Linked DNA regions of Terriglobus roseus. The protein of the gene in region 1 interacts with the protein of each later gene in a pairwise test. Links are inferred from orthologs where the notes say so. Each region holds a gene or a part of one and is shown on either strand. Other genes may lie near its edges.

Region 1 (3,199 bases):
ACCTGCTGCGGGAATCTGCCGCGCACGGCACAGTCACCAGTGTGGAGTCCCAAACCGCCTTGTCGCTCTTTTTGCGTCACGATCAGCGTTACAACGAGGCCTACGCCGTATCGCAAAAGTTGGCGCAGAAGTATCCGCACGACTTCCTCTTCCGCCTTGAAGAGGCCAACCTGATGAAGGACGCTGGTCACGGCCCACAAGCCATCGCTATCTACAAAACCGTCCTTGCCGACGCGGAAAAGCCCGGCTATTTCATGGAGCCAAGACTGCAACTTGCTTGGTTCGGCCTCGCGGAAACACAGCGTGGACAGGGCCAGGTGCAGGACGCAGCCACCAGCTATCTCAACGCTGCCAACCAACCCAATTGCAGTGACTGGATGCGTAAACGCGCCAACCTGAACGCAGGCATGATGCTGGATAAGCTTGGGCGCCGCGACGAAGCCTTAGCCCAATATGAGAAAGCTGCCGCTCCGGGAGGCGATCAAACGCAGGCAGATGCGGCGCGCAAATACATGAGGTCGCCGTATAGCGGCAATTAGCGTTGCGCGCACAAACGTTACGGAACCAGTGGCCTATCTGTTGCGTAATCTTCCCCAACGGCTTACTTAGTGGCAGAATAGCCACACGCCGCATAAGGGAGGGTTTTCGTCATGTACGGTCCTTTGATTCGTCCTCGTTATGACCGCAAGGTTGCTGGTGTCTGTGCTGCATTTGCTCGCTCCTATGGCTGGGATCCCACCACGGTTCGACTGATCTTGGTGTTGCTGGTGATCTTCGGTGGTAGCGGCATTTTGGCGTATGTCGTGTGCTGGATCGTTATTCCCGAAGAGCCGCTTGGCATGAGCTATCCGAATCCCGGCCAGTATCCGCCTCCGCCGCCACCCGCGAATTATCCGCCGCAGTACCAGCAGCAGTACCCGCCGGTACCCCCAACGGAACCGCCTACTGCCTCGTAAGAGTCTCGAAAACGGTCTACCCTAGAAGATATGGATCAGGGTAGACCGTTTCAGTACGACGAGCAGAGGCTCGTGTGTGATGGTGTTGATATAGCTGGGCTGGCGGATAGTTTTGGCACGCCGTTGTATGTTTACTCCGCAAAACAGATATCCGAACGTGCAGGGCTGTTTCAGAACGCCTTCGCCGGTACGCCGCACACTGTTTGCTATGCCGTGAAGGCAAATTCCTCACTTGCCATTTTGAAGATGCTTGCAGCACAGGGCTGCGGCTTTGACATTGTCAGCGGTGGCGAACTCGCGCGCGTTCTCAAGGCGGGCGGACCGGAAGTTGCATCACGCGTCGTGTTTTCTGGCGTGGGCAAGATCGCTGGAGAGATGGATGCTGCACTCGCCGCGGACATTCTGCAGTTCAACGTTGAAAGCGAACCGGAACTGGAACTGCTGGCTTCGCGTGCTGCAGCGCTCGGCAAAAAAGCACGCATCGCTCTGCGTGTGAATCCCGATGTTTCCGCCGAAACGCATCCCTACATCTCTACCGGCCTCAGCGCCCACAAATTCGGCATTGGCATTCAACTGGCGCGTGCTGTTTATGCTCGTGCGGCACAGTTCCCTTCTATTGAAACCACAGGCGTCAGCGTTCATATCGGCTCGCAGATTCGCCAGGTGGAGCCCTTTGCTGAAGCGCTTGAGAAGACGCTGAACCTTGTGCGTGAACTTCGAGCCGATGGCCACAATATCCGCAATGTCGATGCGGGTGGCGGCCTTGGCATTGAGTACGGCGACAAGAGTTTCGACGCAGCCCAACAGGTGCAGAAGTATGCTGCGGCTCTGCAGTCCGCACTCGGCGACATGGACGTTCACTTATTGCTGGAGCCTGGTCGTTTCCTCGTCGGACAGGCGGGGGCACTGGTGACGCGTGTTCTGTATCGCAAGGCCAACGGCGATAAGAAATTCACCATCGTCGATGCCGCGATGAATGACCTGATCCGTCCCGCGCTCTATCAAGCACACCATGAGATTGTGCCGGTGGTTCGCGATGAAGCAGTTGCTACAGAAGAAGCGGACATCGTTGGTCCGGTCTGCGAAAGCGGCGACTTCTTTGCTCGCTCGCGCGCTTTGCAGCAAACGGAACAGGGCGATCTCATCGCCATTCTCGATGCAGGAGCTTACGGTCTCTCGCTCAGTTCCAACTACAACACGCGGGTCCGTCCTGCCGAGGTTCTCATCGAAGATGGAAAGGCGCGGTTGATCCGTCGCCGCGAAACGTACGACGAACTCTTCGCTCCGGAAATCTTCTAGTAGTGGATCGGTTCCACGCGCGATGCCACCATCAGATCGCAACAAGGATCCTGGGCACGCGCAGCCAATCCGACGTACCCCTCGGCGGCCTCGAAATGGTCGCCGAGATTTTTCCAGGTCACCGTGTAGCTTTCAGGTTGCACCGCAGGACAGGTTGCCACACCCGATTTGCCAGGCTTTGCCCGTGCCAGTGTCACCTTAACGATCACGCTCGGCCGGTTCGTATTGGTAGGCACAAGGTACGCACGATCGACCCTGTCGAACTGCATCGTCTGCTGAGGATTCCCAAGCGGAAAACCGCAATTCGCGCTGCCATCTTCTGCTACGACAAAGTTGACCTTCCGGTAGGTGTCCGTATCAATCACAGTCGTCGGTGGCGTGGTATCAAACGTCATTAATTGCACGCCGCTGCTGGCAAACCCCTGATGCATGTCGCCATTTTGGCAGATCACGGCATCCCTGCCCTCTCCCCAAAGCGACTTCAAACATTTGTCATCCGCAATGGCGGACTTCGCATAACGGACCAGAGACCATTTGCTTCCGTCCCTACGAAAGAGAAAATCGCCGCCCATATTGTTTGCGTGCGACTCGCAACCCGAAGCTCGCATCAACGCTTCATCCATGCCGGGTGCGGTGAAACTGCCGGTCAAAACTCCGCTGTTGCTCCATCCCGCGTCTGGCCCGCTGCTGGCACCCACAAAGTCAGAACCCTGAGGACACGTACGGCATGCGATGACTTTCTTCTCATCGACGCTGGCATGGCCGTCGCAAGCTAGATTCGCCATCGCCATTTGATCGTCAAACGTAAGTGGGATCTGCGCCAGCGGTGTGTCCGGCGTATCGTCGTCCGTGGAGAAGGCCACGTACGCATACCAGGCGCCCCCAACGATAAGGATCAAGAGCAGAACAGCAACAGAAACACGTTTCAAAGCAGAAGCCCCATG
Region 2 (3,154 bases), 1.4 Mb from region 1 along the record:
TCGTGAAGGTACTCAGTGCGAACATGCGGTGACCTGAGTCGGACTTATCCACCACTGTCCATGCCAAGGCATGGCTGATACGCACTACCGGGTTCTTGCTCTCGGAACGTTTGTATCGAGGGTCTTCGTGGAACAGTACTTGTGTGGCGAAATCTGCCGTACTCCGAGCCGAACGCTGGGCGAGCTCGTTGCCGTAGTTCGCCCAAAGGCTCCCATTCCGTCCTGCCATTCTCGCGGGTACTCTTTCTTCGGGTTTGCCATCTTCATGCCCGCGCCAAAGAGCGGGTAAATCACTGCGGCTGGTGAATAGGTCTTGTGATAGTAGATCTCCCACTTATCGTGTGCGGTGAGCATGGTTCCAGAGACAAACTTGGGAGGCAACAGAGGAATTGTGTTGATCTTCGTCTGTGTCTGATGCGATGTCTCTTGATCTTGCGCGTCCATTTCGTTCTGAGGAGCGGGTGCGTCCGGGAGCGCATCGACTTCGGTGAGAGATGAGGATGTATCTTTCGCGGTCGGGTTACTGCTTGCGATGGAGGTCTCTGTGAAGAGCACGCTCTGAGAGTTTGCGGATTTGGCGATACCAAGCGAGGCTACGGCGATCGCAATTGTGGCAAACAGCTGATACAGGTTTTTCGAGGCGAAGCAGTCCTTCATAATCTCCCGGGAACACTTGATGATTTGTTATTGCGAGCCTTCGTTTCGACCTGCAGCACGTTCTTGTTGCCAGTGCGGCCGAGCGTTGGATTGAGTGGCTCTTTCCCGATTAGAGCGGCTCAAGGTGCTTTCGTTAGGTCGAGAAACTACTTCTCGACACTTCACGACAAATCTCTTTCACAACGAACCAGTGAAAGATTCATCCTGTGTTGAGAAGTGTCGACTAACGCATCTTCCCGCCAAAGCTCCCGTCTAGCACACAGGAGCCAGCATGTTTCATAACCGCAGGGCAAGCCTTACTCAGCACGCAGCCAAGATGTCAGTTTCGGTCTCGCCGTTTGGTGATGCACGCATATCACGAGGGGAGCGGCACAGCACATCCTTAAGCATCGCGCTTACACACATAGCAACAAGCATCCAGTGGCTCTCGCCTATGGTTGGCGCATTGGTTCCGGAAAAGGCTCTTTTGATGTGCTGTCTTGCGTCGGGCATCCGAGCCCTGGCGAGACGGATAGCGGGATTCTCTACGTCACAACCAACCAGAGATCGAGCTGTGTGACCATGAGGGATTTGAAATGATGATGGCCTTTTCCGAATATCTGGCGGCAGTTCTCGACGTTCCCATGATCAGGATGAGCGAAAATACGTTAATGACACGTCAAGTGGTAACGGATGCGGGACAATCGATCCCTCTGCTGCTGATTGACGATGATCGTTCTCTCGCGTCTCTGCTTATGGAGTACTGCATCCCAGCAGGCTTTTCTATTCATTCGGCACTGAGTGGCGAAGATGGACTCCTTCAAACACGTCAGAGATGCTTTTCTCTCATCATCCTCGACGTAAGCATGCCTGGCATCGACGGTTTCGAAGTGCTCAAGCGCTTACGCGAATTCACAGACACGCCGATTCTCATGCTGACTACGCGGGATGCGTCGGTAGATCGAGTACGTGGACTAGAGAGTGGCGCTGATGACTATCTAGCCAAGCCATTCCAGCCAGAAGAACTGATTGCCCGCATCAAGTCCATACTGCGACGCGTACACCGCAAAGAGAGGAGTGGTCAGATTGTGGTGGGCGACCTTGCGATGTATGAGGCAGAACGATCTCTCTTGTTATCCGGTCAGCGGCTTGACCTGACTGGAGCGGAATATGGCTTACTCCGTTTGTTGTTGCTTAGCTCAGGAGAACCTCTCACTCGTGAAGAATTGATTCCCATCATCTTTGGGCGTGAACCCAATAGCTTCGATCGTAGTATCGACAATCTAGTGAACAATCTTCGGCGAAAGCTTGGAACACATCCCGATGGTTCGGAGCGAATCAAGTCTGTTCGCAACGTAGGGTATTGTTACGTGCAGATGAGCGGCGAGAGTGGAACATGAAGTTGTTTTTTCGCACCATGCTCATCACCTGGGCCGTGATGTCATTGGTTGCGTTATTGGCATTATCCTTGCCGTCTGTCTTTAAGCCATTTGGAGCGCGGGCCGTTCCGTTCCACGCACTGGAAGGATGTGCTGAACGAGCAGTACTGCAACATCAGAGTGGTCAACCCCAACTTCACGAAGACGGTTCTGCTTGCGCGAATGGACGGCTGGTGGCAGTCGACACTGCGATCAAGACTGACCTTGCGGGACATTCTCTCTCCGCCGATCAAATACAGATGGTGCGGAGTGCGGAGCAGAGTGGTGGCTTCGTGGTGAAGTTTTCACCAGAGGGCACCGACGTGGCGCTTCGCATTGATTCTGCTCCACGGCCGAATGTTTATCTAGCAACGATTCCTTCCGCGGAGCCGCACTTTTTATTTCGTCATCTCAGCACATTGTCACCGATCTTCATCGCGGGCGTTCTCTCTCTGTTTGTAGCGGCTTATGTTGTGCGTCCACTTACCGGTTTAAATACTGCGACGGAAAAGTTCGGAGGCGGAGATCTGAAGGTGAGAGTGCAGGCCCCGCTTGCAACACGCAAGGATGAGTTGGGGGATTTGGCTCGTACGTTCAATGGGATGGCTGGACGCATTGAGTCTCTGGTTGTCGGATACAAAGATTTTTTGGCGCACGCATCGCATGAACTCGGTTCTCCTCTTACGCGCCTGAATATCGCGCTGGCATTGGCACAAAGGAAGGCTGGTCAAGATCTTGAACAGGAACTTGATCGCATTCGCCAGGAGTCGTATCGCCTCAATAGCCTGGTACACGAGATGTTGTTACTCGCGAGAATTGAGAGCGGGAATGAAGTAAATAAAGAAGCGACACTCTTCGATGTGCGAACAATTATTGAAGAAGCGCATCGTGACGCAATGTTCGAGGCCGAGCAACACCAAAAAACTGTTGAGAGTACAGTGGTCGAAAGCTTTGTGGTTCGTGGTTATCCTGTTCTTCTGCAACGAGCCGTAGACAACGTCCTTCGAAATGCAGTTCGATTTGCGCGGCAACGTATCGCAATCGAAGTCTCACTCTCACGAGTTGAAACGCTGCGCAAAGGGCTCATCGTTATTCGAGAT

What was found.
Region 2: the proteins of lysA (region 1) and BLT38_RS02410 interact in binary tests that used the Escherichia coli proteins (3 or more experiments, as listed by UniProt). The link is inferred for Terriglobus roseus from one-to-one orthologs.

Annotation. Positions count from the first base shown.
Region 1 is NZ_LT629690.1:1,931,171-1,934,369, forward strand. Bases 246-3,120 are described here. They hold lysA (diaminopimelate decarboxylase), read left to right. Parts: upstream 246-986; coding sequence 987-2,255; downstream 2,256-3,120. Other genes in these bases: BLT38_RS08245 (hypothetical protein), read left to right, coding at 246-539; BLT38_RS08250 (PspC domain-containing protein), read left to right, coding at 651-956; BLT38_RS08260 (hypothetical protein), read right to left, coding at 2,252-3,120. Also shown: more of BLT38_RS08245, read left to right, coding at 1-245; more of BLT38_RS08260, read right to left, coding at 3,121-3,184. UniProt on the Escherichia coli protein: Specifically catalyzes the decarboxylation of meso-diaminopimelate (meso-DAP) to L-lysine. Is not active against the DD- or LL-isomers of diaminopimelate.
Region 2 is NZ_LT629690.1:513,945-517,098, forward strand. The notes cover bases 305-3,134. They hold BLT38_RS02410 (response regulator transcription factor), read left to right. Parts: upstream 305-1,232; coding sequence 1,233-2,036; downstream 2,037-3,134. Other genes in these bases: BLT38_RS02405 (hypothetical protein), read right to left, coding at 305-657; BLT38_RS02415 (sensor histidine kinase), read left to right, coding at 2,033-3,134. Outside these bases: BLT38_RS02400 (hypothetical protein), read right to left, coding at 1-85; more of BLT38_RS02405, read right to left, coding at 85-304; more of BLT38_RS02415, read left to right, coding at 3,135-3,154. UniProt on the Escherichia coli protein: Response regulator member of the two-component regulatory system CpxA/CpxR which responds to envelope stress response by activating expression of downstream genes including cpxP, degP, dsbA and ppiA.